4 regions of the Paenibacillus sp. MER 99-2 genome follow, and region 1 is predicted to be linked to each of the others. Evidence: riboswitches for the same ligand, from Rfam matches in the RefSeq annotation. Region 1 holds a riboswitch; each other region holds the start of a gene.
What was found. A riboswitch is a leader RNA that binds a small molecule or an ion and turns the genes downstream of it on or off. The one in region 1 is predicted to bind thiamine pyrophosphate.
Positions count from the first base shown of each region.

Region 2: it holds a riboswitch for thiamine pyrophosphate, as region 1 does, so the genes downstream of both, thiC (phosphomethylpyrimidine synthase ThiC) here and M3636_RS21140 (ABC transporter substrate-binding protein) in region 1, are expected to answer to the same signal.
Region 3: it holds a riboswitch for thiamine pyrophosphate, as region 1 does, so the genes downstream of both, M3636_RS05725 (thiamine phosphate synthase) here and M3636_RS21140 (ABC transporter substrate-binding protein) in region 1, are expected to answer to the same signal.
Region 4: it holds a riboswitch for thiamine pyrophosphate, as region 1 does, so the genes downstream of both, thiM (hydroxyethylthiazole kinase) here and M3636_RS21140 (ABC transporter substrate-binding protein) in region 1, are expected to answer to the same signal.

Region 1 is NZ_JAMAUZ010000005.1:227,685-230,859, forward strand. Features, by position in the region: gene M3636_RS21130 (DUF2798 domain-containing protein) at 1-458, opposite strand, end outside; gene M3636_RS21135 (VOC family protein) at 686-1,072, shown strand; TPP riboswitch at 1,231-1,342, shown strand; gene M3636_RS21140 (ABC transporter substrate-binding protein) at 1,556-2,596, shown strand; gene M3636_RS21145 (thiamine-binding protein) at 2,821-3,114, shown strand; gene M3636_RS21150 (ABC transporter permease) at 3,114-3,175, shown strand, end outside.
Region 2 is NZ_JAMAUZ010000011.1:64,017-67,191, reverse strand. Features, by position in the region: gene thiC (phosphomethylpyrimidine synthase ThiC) at 63-1,847, opposite strand; TPP riboswitch at 2,228-2,341, opposite strand; gene M3636_RS26525 (IclR family transcriptional regulator) at 2,512-3,175, opposite strand, start outside.
Region 3 is NZ_JAMAUZ010000001.1:1,256,640-1,259,814, reverse strand. Features, by position in the region: gene thiO (glycine oxidase ThiO) at 1-1,225, opposite strand, end outside; gene M3636_RS05725 (thiamine phosphate synthase) at 1,245-1,898, opposite strand; TPP riboswitch at 2,117-2,226, opposite strand; gene abc-f (ribosomal protection-like ABC-F family protein) at 2,303-3,175, opposite strand, start outside.
Region 4 is NZ_JAMAUZ010000006.1:191,795-194,969, forward strand. Features, by position in the region: gene thiE (thiamine phosphate synthase) at 1-31, opposite strand, end outside; gene thiD (bifunctional hydroxymethylpyrimidine kinase/phosphomethylpyrimidine kinase) at 31-840, opposite strand; gene thiM (hydroxyethylthiazole kinase) at 831-1,655, opposite strand; TPP riboswitch at 1,852-1,952, opposite strand; gene M3636_RS22345 (radical SAM/SPASM domain-containing protein) at 2,229-3,104, shown strand.

The DNA of each region.
Region 1 (3,175 bases):
TTTATGAATTTACGGAATACATATCGAACAAGCGGCCCAATGATGAGCAACTGTAACGGTAGCGCCAGGCTAAAGTTCCGGAGTATGGTGTGAAGATACGTTTCTACGAGAGGCTTTCCGTTCAATTGATTGGCAAGATACGCCGTAAGCATCCCATACATCGACATCATCAACACCATGCCCACGACCATGCACACTGAAATCATCAAAACGCCGATCACCTTATTCGATTTGTTGAATAGCAACGCAAAGGCAATTTTCTGAGCCACCGGCCCAACGATAAAGCTTTCCACCACAAAAGCTACAATAAAACACAGGACGAATTGAAATAGGATTTCAAGTAGAGACATGCTCCCCATTAGTCCGTTGTACAGTAAATTGAAAGTCATCATAACAACGACCATTCCTGTGCACATCATCAATCCAAAATACGTATGTTCTTTCTTGGTTGTTGGCAATTCTCTCATCCTTTCTTCTACTTGGACAATTATAGAGATGAGGAATAGGGTCACATAAGTGAACACTTTGTGAACATTAATAAGATACCTATATGTTTATGTTGAAATATAGAACATTTCATCTAGATAAACTCTTTTTTCCTATTTGACAACCCGGATTTATACCCCTATCATACTCCTTAAAATGTAAACCATATTCACGAATCAGTTAGGAGGATTACTATACAATGAACTTTCAAAAACGTATCGACCACATCGGTATCGCTGTCCGTGATCTAGAGACGACGCTTTGCTTCTATACCGAGATCGTTGGGCTTGAGCTGAAAGACCGCGTTACCCATACCAATGGTGTGATCCAACTTGCTTTCCTCGGATTCAATGGCAGTGATGAAACTGAAATTGAACTGATTCAGGGATATAGCGACAAACTTCCCTCCGAAGGAACTGTGCATCATTTTGCGATTCACGTGGAGGATCTTGATGCTGAATATCAGCGTATACAAGCGACGGACGCCGAATTTATCGATGGGGAGATTATCACATTACCGAACGGTTATCGTTACTTCTTCATCTATGGCCCAGAGAAGGAATGGATTGAATTCTTTCAGCGTTAAAGGTAAACCGATCTATCCATGATCCCGATTGGCGCACAGACAGCATCTATGATTGCTTTACATCCACTTCGTGAGATCCATCATCCGATATTCCAGTTCATGACTGGACACGTTCTGCCCACTGCCCTATAATTACACCTAGTAATACCCTTAACTTCATAGTTTCCCAGGGGAGTCGGAATTGGCCGGCTGAGAGTGTATCCCACAAGATACTAACCCTTAGACCTGATCTGGATCATGCCAGCGTAGGAATCGGAGTATATCGAATAGGCCCAGCTATATCGCTGCGCGCTACTTCTCTAACGCCTGCACGCGTCCCGGAATCCGGGGCGCTTTTTTTATGTTCTTTTGCATATCTCATTACATAAAAAAGACATCCAGATCATAGCCGGTATAATTCTGCTGATTTATGCACGATGCTTGGATATGAAGCCAAGGAGAACCCTCGCCATTTAGGCGGACCACATGAAGGAGAGAATGAAGATGAGATGGCGTAAAATGATCGGCTTGTTGCTCCTATGCGTAACCTTGATTGCAATCACGGCTTGCGGAAGCAAGGAAGCTGGCCCTGCCCAATCTAACGGAGGTACCAACACCGAGAACAGCAGTGAAGGTGATAACGTAGCACTCCGAGACGTTAAAGTTGTACTGGACTGGACACCGAATACGAACCATACCGGCTTATATGCAGCAGTAGATCAAGGATTCTACGAAGCCGAGGGTTTAAACGTGGAGATTGTGCAGCCTGGTGCGGGCGGCGCTGACACGATGGTCGCTTCGAATGAAGTACCTTTTGGTGTAAGTTATCAGGAAAGTGTAACTCAGGCGCGTACCCAAGGTGTACCGCTCGTCTCCATTGCTGCGGTTATTCAGCATAATACATCTGGATTTGCAGCACCGACGGATCGGAACATTAAATCCCCGAAAGACTTCGAAGGTAAAACCTATGGAGGCTGGGGCTCTCCAGTGGAGGAAGCCGTCATGCAATCCATTATGGAGGGCGAAGGCGCAGACGTGTCCAAGGTGAAAAACATTAACATGGGCGATGCCGACTTCTTCACCGCCGTGAAACGAGATATTGATTTTGCCTGGATCTTCTATGCGTGGACGGGGATTGAGGCTGAGCTTCGCGGAGAGCCGATCGACATGTTGTATGTCAAAGACTACTCCGAAGCACTCGATTATTACACGCCTGTATTGGTAACGAATGAAACCACGATTCAGAACGATCCTGAACTGGTTAAAGCGTTCATGAAAGCCACGTCGGAAGGGTATCAGTATGCGATTGATCATCCCGAAGACGCCGCTAATATTCTGATCAAAGCCGTACCGGATCTGGATAAGGATCTTGTAATAGCAAGCCAGAAGTGGTTAAGCCCGAAATACACAGATGATGCACCACGCTGGGGCGAACAGAAACAGGAAGTATGGCAGAACTATACGGACTGGATGTTCAGCAAGAAACTGCTGGATGAACAGATCGATGTGAGCAAAGCATATACGAACGATTTTTTACCCCAATAAAATCTCTCATATAAAATGAACATAATATTTACACGAGAACGGAGAGGACAGAAATAACGTGAAAAAGCGAAGCGGTCGCCTTTATCACCGGATTTTCCCTTTAGAGAAAGGGAATCAAAAAAAATCTGGGGATAACAGCGATTGGAAGGTTATTCTGTCATCGAAGTGGCAAGTGTAACAGTCATTCGTTCATTTTATATATTTCGAAAGGAGCCGTGAACTCCATGGCAAGCACGTTACTCAGTATTCAAGTCATCCCGAAGACGCCAAATGGTGAGGATTCATATCCGTATGTGGATCGCGCTATTGAAGTCATTCAACAATCGGGTGTGAAATATCAGGTCAATCCTCTAGAAACAACGATGGAAGGTGAGCTGGAGGAGCTGCTAGACGTTGTTCGCAAAATGCATGAAGCACTTGTGGACGCCGGTAGCCCTAGCATCATCTCCCAGATCAAAATCGCCCATAGCGGCGGTGCCGGCTTCAGCATGGATAAACTTACGGAGAAATATCGCTGATGCACTCCTATTTCAAAAGCGTATGGCCGCCCCTTGTGGCGGTTATTCTCTTTATTGCGAT
Region 2 (3,175 bases), on a different contig from region 1:
CACTCATTTTATGTGATGAACTGTTTTTTGTTTTTTGCTGCACTATCAATCTCCAATCTCACCTACCGCATCCGATATTCTTCAGCCTTCGCCTGCATCCCTGCGGCTACCGCATCATCTTCGGACAACCCCTTGTCTGCAGCAAATGCACGAATGTCTTGCGTAATTCGCATACTACAGAACTTCGGCCCACACATCGAGCAGAAATGGGCTTCCTTAGCTCCCTCAGCAGGCAATGTCTCGTCATGGTAAGAGAGCGCCCGTTCAGGGTCAAGCGACAAGTTAAATTGGTCGCGCCAGCGGAATTCGAATCTAGCCTTGGACAGCGCATCATCTCGGCGTTGAGCTCGTGGATGACCTTTAGCTAGGTCAGCGGCATGTGCTGCAATTTTGTAGGCGATGACTCCCTCTCGTACATCATCCTTGTTAGGCAGCCCCAAATGTTCCTTCGGTGTAACATAACAGAGCATGGATGTCCCGAACCAGCCAATCATCGCCGCTCCAATAGCTGAAGTAATGTGATCATAACCTGGAGCAATGTCCGTTGTCAGTGGACCCAAGGTATAGAACGGAGCCTCTTTACAGATTTCCATCTGTAGATCCACATTCTCCTTGATCTTATGCATCGGCACATGCCCCGGCCCTTCAATCATCACCTGTACATCATGCTTCCACGCAATCTGCGTTAACTCGCCCAGTGTAGCCAGCTCGGCCATCTGAGCCTCGTCATTGGCATCATAGATACTCCCCGGACGCAATCCATCCCCAAGCGAGAATGCCACATCATACCTTTTCATAATTTCACAGATTTCTTCAAAATGCGTATACAAAAAGTTCTCTTGATGATGTGCCAAACACCACGCAGCCATAATAGATCCACCCCGGGACACAATGCCTGTCATACGTTTGGCTGTCATCGGGATATAGCGCAGTAAGACGCCTGCATGGATCGTGAAATAGTCTACGCCTTGCTCTGCCTGCTCAATGAGTGTGTCTCGGTACAATTCCCACGTTAGTGCTTCTGCTTCGCCATTGACCTTCTCCAGCGCCTGATAGAGTGGCACAGTTCCGATCGGTACTGGAGAATTACGAATGATCCATTCCCGCGTAGTATGGATATCCTTTCCTGTCGACAGATCCATAACGGTATCCGAGCCCCAGCGTACAGCCCAGGTCATCTTCTCCACTTCTTCTTCGATGGAGGAGGAGACGGCAGAATTCCCGATATTCGCATTGATCTTCACATGAAAATGACGACCAATCAACATCGGCTCACTTTCAGGATGATTGATGTTGGATGGTAGAATCGCTCGGCCACTGGCCAGTTCTTGTCGCACAAACTCCGGCTCTACTCCCTCACGAATCGCGGCAAACTCCATCTCTGGCGTAATGATGCCTTGGCGTGCATAGTGCATCTGCGTTACACATCGTCCAGCCTGAGCCCGCAGCGGCTTGCCACGCAAGCCTGGGTAAGCTTCAGCTCCGGTTCTTCTACTCCCCGCCTTGAGCCCGTTATCTTCCGGTTGCACCGTACGTCCTGCATAAGCCTCCACATCCTCACGCTCCGTAATCCAGCGTGTGCGGAGTGCAGGTAGTCCTGCCCGGATGTCTGCGTGAAATTCAGGGTCGGTCATCGGGCCGCTCGTATCGTACACACGCAGCGGCTCATTATGCTCCACCCCTTGGGGAGTACTCGTGTCATGAAGAGCTATTTCACGCTCAGGTACAGCAATGTCCGGACGTGAGCCCTGAATGTATACTTTACGGCTGCCGGGAAAAGGTTGAACCCCTCCAGCCGAACCTGTTTCTTTTGCCGCCTGCGCTTCTGTATTCCCTTGTCCCATCATTGGTTGTTCTGTACTCATCGTCTTTGTCTCCTCCTCATTGGTCTTCACGACTGCATCACTTCTTTTCCATGCGAGCGCATCTAATCTGGAGACCATCCATATAAGGAGCAAGGACAACCTTACCTAGAGAGACATATACAGTAAGACAACATGCAGCAGAGTAAGGTTCATTCACCTAACTAATTGAATAGATTCCACAACAGATACCTACCTCCGCTCTTTTTACGAAAGTAACTCTGAAGTCTAAATCTTGTCTCTGCTCACTGTATATAAAAAAAGCCGGTTCCCGAGGGAACCGGCTATGTCCATCACCAATGATGTACCGATTACCGAACTCTAATTGAGTTCAGCCATAGGTTACATCCCATTGATGTTCGTGGTTGATTGGCCGATTACTTCCCTACGCTGGTATGATCCAGATCAGGTGCAAAGGGTCCAGAATCTCATGCGATTCCGTCTCAGTCCGGACAATTCGGACTCCCCTAGTAACGTTAACAAGTTGCGGCAAGTATACCGCAGTGTCATATTCAATTCATCAAGCCCGGCTGGGCTGTCCATATCAGGATAGCTCAACCGAGAACGAAAAACAACCTTTATGTTCCAGAATCAGCAGATTCATCATGACATATATGTTCCATAAGAGCGTTGTGGTTGAACAAACTCGTTAAGATAACATCAAGCCCATCTGAGCAGCTGCTTCTTTCAACACGGGTGCATACTCATGTAACGTCTCTTGTGATAAACGGCTGACAGGTCCTGATACAGACAATGCAGCAGCGATTTGGCCTTTGCGATCCATAATCGGTACAGATACCGCCGCAGCTCCCGGTTCACGCTCCTCATAGCTCGTTGCATAACCATGCTCCAGAATATCCTTCATCTGCGCGAGATAGACCTTAGGATCGATAAAGACAGGCCACTCCGGCCCATTCATCAGCTCCTCACGATCCTCTTCCGTAGCAAAGGCCATTAGCACCTTACTGGACGCACCTACGGATAAAGGAAGGCGCACACCAACAGGAGCTACACGCCGTATAGCCTGATCGCTCTGAACAGCCTGAATCCGAATCCGTTCACTGCCATCCCGCAAATACAAGCTAACCGTCTCCCCGAGTCGATCTCTCAGACGCTCCATCGCAGGAAGAAGAAGGATAGCTGGGTCATCACTACGGGACATATGAGCGGACAGCTCCCAGATGCGGATGCCAAGCCGATACTTCTCGGTAGCTGCATCCCGGATAACAAATCCCCGTTCTTCCAAGGTTGCCATCAGCCGGTGCACCGTGCTTTTGTGCAGACCAATCTGGCTTGCAATCTCGGTAAGCCCC
Region 3 (3,175 bases), on a different contig from region 1:
GGATCCCCCTTTTATTGAAGCGTTCTGGACGACAACCTTGCACATTCAGCTCCTCTGAAGATTTACCTCCAATAAAATCTGCTAGTAGGCTACCCGTTACAGCACTTAACAGGATTCCATTGCGATGATGTCCAAAGGCTGCATATAAACCAGGCATGCTCTCACATGCGCCGAGGTATGGTAATCCATCGGGTGTTGAAGGCCTTACTCCGGCCCATGCCCGTACAAACTGAGCTTCTGCAATGCCAGGTACCCAGCTGGCAGCACGTTCAAGCAGTTTTTGTAACCCGGCAGCTGAAACATGTAGATCAGATTCCCCCTGTAAAACGGTCGCACCAATCCATACTTCTCCATTGGCCTTAGGTACGATATAAATGTCCTCTGCGTATACCGTTTTGTCTGGGGCAAGTTGTCCAGAATGATCTGAGAACTGCACTGCTGCAATTTCGCCTTTGACCGGCATAGTCGGCAATTGAAGCCCAGCCTGCTTCATTAACACTTCCCCTTGCAAACCATTAGCAACAATGACATTGCGACATGTCATCGTTCCAATTGAAGTTTCCACGCCTTGTACTCCGTTTGCATCCACTCGAAGATTAACATGATGCACGCCTTCAATAATCCGTGCTCCGAGTGCCTGAGCTGATTTTGCATAAGCTTGAGTCAAATTAACAGGTAGAACGTCACATTCCAGCGGTCGATAGTAGGCACCATAAATATTTTTGCTTAACCATGGAGCCTTTTGTTGTGCCTTGATAACATCCCACCAAATTTCAGACGTGATTGATCGTGGTGCTGTAGCAGTGGAATCGCTGTTTAAATCTTTTTCCAAACGCACAGGAGTAATAAAACCATTTTGTTGAAACCCAATATGCATCCCACTCAGGGAGCTCAGTTGTTCGCACTGCTCATGCAGAAGTTGTCTGCTCATGGTTGCCAAGTTCGCCATCATAGGTGAAGAAAAATGCTCACTATCTGCTGCAATCATTCCAGCCGCTGCACAAGATGCACCCTCTGCAATCCGCGCACGTTCAAGCAGAAGAACATCTTGTCCTCGTGCTGCAAGCTCATAAGCAATTGCACAACCAATCACGCCCCCACCAATCACAATTGTTTCTGCATGAAGCTTTCCGTGGATTCCAGCATTGGTTCTACTGCGAGACAATGTTTTACGTAAATCTCGGTTAATGCTTCGTCTCCGAACTCTCGCTCCATCGTTCACCATCTCATCTCCTTGCTCAAGATTAACCTTCCGATTCTACGATCGCCTGTCTTAGTACACGAATCGCATGCTTTGGATTCTCACTCGCCCAGATATGTGATATGACAGCAATGCCTCTTGCTCCAGCTCTGCGAAGGTCACGAACGTGCTCAACCCCAATGCCACCGATTGCAATTACTGGAATAGTTACATTAGTGCACACTTCAGCTAGCTGCTTCAGCCCTCTAGGCTGAATATCTGGTTTGCTATTGGAGTCATAGATATGACCGAAAAAAACATAGTCTACACCCCGTTGCTCAGCAGCCTTGGCTTCAGCTACAGAATGAACGGATACACCGATGCGAATCCGTTTTCGAATGTCACTAATAGATAACGCGCTTTTAGAGAAATCTTCCTGACCCCAATGCACACCTGCCAACCCTTCACCTTGACCCACTTCATGCACACCATTAATCACAATCCGATCAGACGGAACGCCTGATTGATGCAGTTGGTTTGTCCACTCCCTACGCTGTTTAGGTGGCTGTTGTTTTTCTCGAATATGAATATAGTCGACCCATGGCCATATATCCTTCGATACACTTACAAAGTTGTGCAAATTCCCTACGCCTTGAGAGATAACATGCAGCTCAAAAGAAGCTGTGACATTGGAGTCATGTTCTTCAGTAATTACCAAAAGATAACCTCCTCTCTTAAACAATGACATAACAAAAAGGCCACTCCCGTAGGGGAGTGGCTGCGAAATATATGCTTTGATTCGTTTAATAAGTGTTGAACAACACACAGAGGTTCTATTCATGCAATGAATACCCCATTGCAAAATCTCATAGAAACAACATGCTGTTCTCTTAGCTACAGGCATTCTCTCATTCATGCTGAGTGCTGTTCCTAATAAACGAAAACGCGCCACTTCCCTACGCTGGTATGATCCAGATCAGGTGCAAAGGGTCCGGAATCGCATTCTTCCATCTCAGCCGCATCGTGCGGCCCCCCTAGTGTTGATATGAAGTTGTAGCCTATATTACCATAGAGTCCTTTTTTTGTCACCGAGGATTTCAGATTCCCGTTTGACTACGTAGACTAATTTTGCTCAGACCAAGCTTCAACATCCCAGGTCTTCGTAACCCAATCCTCGTAGAAATCAGGTTCGTGAGATACGAGAAGCACTGTGCCCTTGAATTCTTGCAGGGCGCGCTTCAGTTCAGCTTTGGCTGTTACATCAAGGTGATTGGTCGGCTCATCAAACAAAATCCAGTTGCTTTCGCGCATTAACAATTTGCACAAGCGCACTTTCGCTTGTTCTCCACCACTGAGCATGTTAAGCGGACGAGTAATATGTTCGTTTTTTAATCCACAACGTGCCAGATGTCCCCTAACCTCATTCTGCGTCAGATGCGAAAATTCATTCCATACATCCTCGATTGGAGTGATATTCCCCGCTCGTACCTCCTGCTCAAAATAAGCGGTTTCCAGATAATCTCCCAAAAATGTTTTGCCACTGATTGGCGGAATTTTACCCAGAATCGTTTTGAGTAGTGTGGATTTACCCACACCGTTACAACCCACGATGGCGATCTTTTCGCCACGTTCAATGGTCATTGTCATTTTAGGTAATAAGGCATGAGAATATCCAATTTCAAAATCAACGCCCTCAAACACCGTTTTACTGCTGGCACGAGCATCTTTGAATTTGAAAGTAGGTTTGGCTGCCTCATCCGGACGATCAATCCGTTCAATTTTGCCCAATTGCTTCTCACGGCTCTTCGCACGACCTGATGTAGATGCACGTGCTTTATTCCGCTGGATGAAGTCTTCCTGCTTTTTGATATACTCCTGTTGCTTCTCATAAGCATCAATATGCTGAGCCTTCTGCATATCTGCCATCTCAAGAAACTTGTTGTAGTTCGCAGCATATCTTGTCAACTTGGCAAATTCCAAGTGATAGATCACGTT
Region 4 (3,175 bases), on a different contig from region 1:
GTCGCACCGCGTCTGCATGCAGCTTAGGCATCACCGCTCACCCCGCTGCCTGCGCTGATACGCAAAATGATTCGTCGGCCCATGCCCAGCGCCAATGCCAAGCTCATCTTCAATGGCTGCCTGAATGAACGCTCGCGCAGTCGTGACGGCAGCCAGAACGGACGAACCCTTCGCCAGTTCAGCCGTAATGGCGGCAGAATACGTACAGCCTGTTCCGTGAGTATGAGGGGTCACTATACGAATATTCTCCAGATAGTGAAAGGACTGTCCATCATAGAGTACATCGACAATCATGCCGCCCGTATCATGGCCGCCTTTGATCAAGGCATACGTAGAGCCCATCTGCACAAGGCGTCGGGCTGCTTCTTCCCGTTCACTTACATTTCGAATGGACATACCTGTCAGTAGTTCAGCTTCAGGAATGTTTGGCGTGGTAATCTGTGCATGCGGGATCAGCTCCGTAATCAGTGTCTGAATAGCCTGCTGTTGAAGCAGCGGTGCGCCGCCCTTGGCTACCATAACGGGATCAATGACCAGATTAGACCATTCATAATGGCGCCATTTCTCAGCAACCAATTGGATAATCTCCGTACTGTAGAGCATGCCTGTTTTCACCGCATTTGGTTTGAAGTCGTCTCCGGTTGAATCAAGCTGTTGGGCTATGCCTTCATACGAAATAGGAAATACACCCTGAACTCCTGTTGTATTCTGCGCCGCAATGGCAGTAATAACGGTCATGCCGTATACATTAAGTTCCTGAAAGGTTTTGAGATCGGCTTGAATCCCAGCGCCGCCGCCATTGTCCGATCCGGCGATCGTTAGAGCCTGAGCTATACGCATGATGTATCTCCACCTCCATGGATATGACGAATGAGAGCACGCTGTTTCAGTACCGACGGAGATACATGATCGAGTTGATTCAATAGCTCGACCTGAAAGCTGCCTGGGCCCTGGCTCTCCGTACGATCTGCAGCAATCTCAGCAACAACGCCGTAGAAGGTGAGTGCTTCTACAACGCTATCCAGCCGTTCATCGTCATCAGTCGCCACAGCTGCAAATGCGCCAATGACAGCACTGAGCAGACATCCCGCACCGGTAACTTGAGTTAAGAGGACATGACCGTTACTCACAAGGTAGGTCTGATGACCATTCGTAATGACATCTTCGCGGCCTGTGATCACAACGATACAGTTTAACTGCTGAGCTGCCCGCTCGGCTATTCCGATACGATCTCCTTCACCTTGTCCAGCATCTACACCTTTGCTATTCCAATGCTCGCCAATAACATTGGCGACTTCTGCCACATTGCCACGCAGGATCGTGAGACGTAGCTCACGAACGAGCATCTGAACCTGCTCGGAGCGATAGGAAGTGGCACCAGCACCAACAGGGTCGAGGACGACAGGAACCTGATGGGCGTTGGCAGATATACCAGCGAGCAGGATGGACTGCACCACATCTTTATTAAGTGTGCCAATATTAAGGACAACCGCGCCGGACATTTTCGCAACATCGGCAACCTCCTCATGTGCATAAGCCATAAAAGGCGATGCTCCAAGTGCAAGCAAACCATTGGCTACAAAGGGAGCAACCACAATATTGGTGATATTGTGTACTAACGGATTTTGAGTGCGTATGCGTTCTAAGTAAGACATCTGTTTTCCTCCTTGTATTACATCTAGGCTGGGAGCCTGAGCTTGGCTTCATTTAGACCTGTTCCAGTGCAGGTTGTCTGTCTTTAAAAATGCAAAAAGCCCCGCCCATTTCCGGAGAAATGAGTGGGGCTGTAGTTTCAATTCGCAAGTGTATTTCATCTTACATGTTCTGCATGATGAAACGCATGAAGTTTATTGAAAGGCCGCTCCACTTCCCTCCGCTGGTATGATCCAGATCAGGTTCAAAGGGTCCGAAAGTTCATTCGTCTCAGCCGTTAGGCTCCCCCAGTGCAATTGTTCAACTATATTCAGTTATAACCGTTTTTGAACAGGTATTTATAGCTCCAGCATATATCACATGCAAGCCGGATGTAAAGAAGGGATGATCCAAATTTATGCTTCGACATAGCAACAGGAAATTGATACGAAACGTTGTTGTTCCCTACTTCCCAACCCGATATAATAGAGGTTGTTCCAAAAGTACACTTAGATCACGCAATGGTGAAAGTGTTATCGTTATATCACGAAATGAAGGTGGGACGCTCTCCCTCCGGAGAAGAATGGGGATCCGAGTTGAAAACATTCAAGAAAGTCTACATCGAAATTACAAGCATCTGTAACTTGGCGTGCAGCTTCTGTCCACAGACCAAGCGTGCCAAAAATTTCATTGACCCTGACGTCTTTAACAATATACTGGATCAGATTAAGCCACATACCAAACACATATATCTTCACGTCAAAGGTGAGCCGTTACTGCATCCCAAAATCGATCTGTTGCTGGATTCTGCACATGAGAAAGGATTCAAGGTCAACATCACGACCAATGGTACGCTACTGCCCAAGACGCAGCATAAGCTTCTTGGCAAGCCAGCGTTACGTCAGATGAACTTCTCCTTGCACAGCTTCGACGGACATGAAGGCTCGACAGACCGCGAAGGATATTTGAATAACATATTGACCTTTGCTCGTGAAGCAGCGAAACATAATGTCATTATTTCGTTCCGACTCTGGAACCTGACACAGGATAATTTTACGAATGCCCAGATGAACCGAAATCGCGAAACGCTTGAGGTGTTAGAGCGGGAGTTCGACTTGGATTTTCGGATTGAAGAAAAGGTCGTACCGGGTAGTGGAGTCAAAATTGCTCCGAATGTATACCTCAATCAGGATCATGAATTCCAGTGGCCAAGCTTGGATGCACCAGAGGATGACGGTAAAGGCTTCTGTCATGCACTTCGTAGTCAGGCCGCCGTATTGGTGGATGGCACGGTTGTACCGTGTTGCCTGGATGGCGAAGGTGTAATTAACTTAGGCAACGTACATGAGAAGTCATTCTCGGAGATCGTTGACGGGGAACGGGCCAATAACTTATTTTATGGATTCTCGAAGAGGCAGGCCGTGGAAGAGTTGTGCCGTAAGTGCGGGTATCGCCAGCGGTTTGGTGCATAGTATGCATCGTTAGTCATCACAAATAAAGACTTAAGATCACGTTATCTGGTTACAGATGACGTGATTTTTTG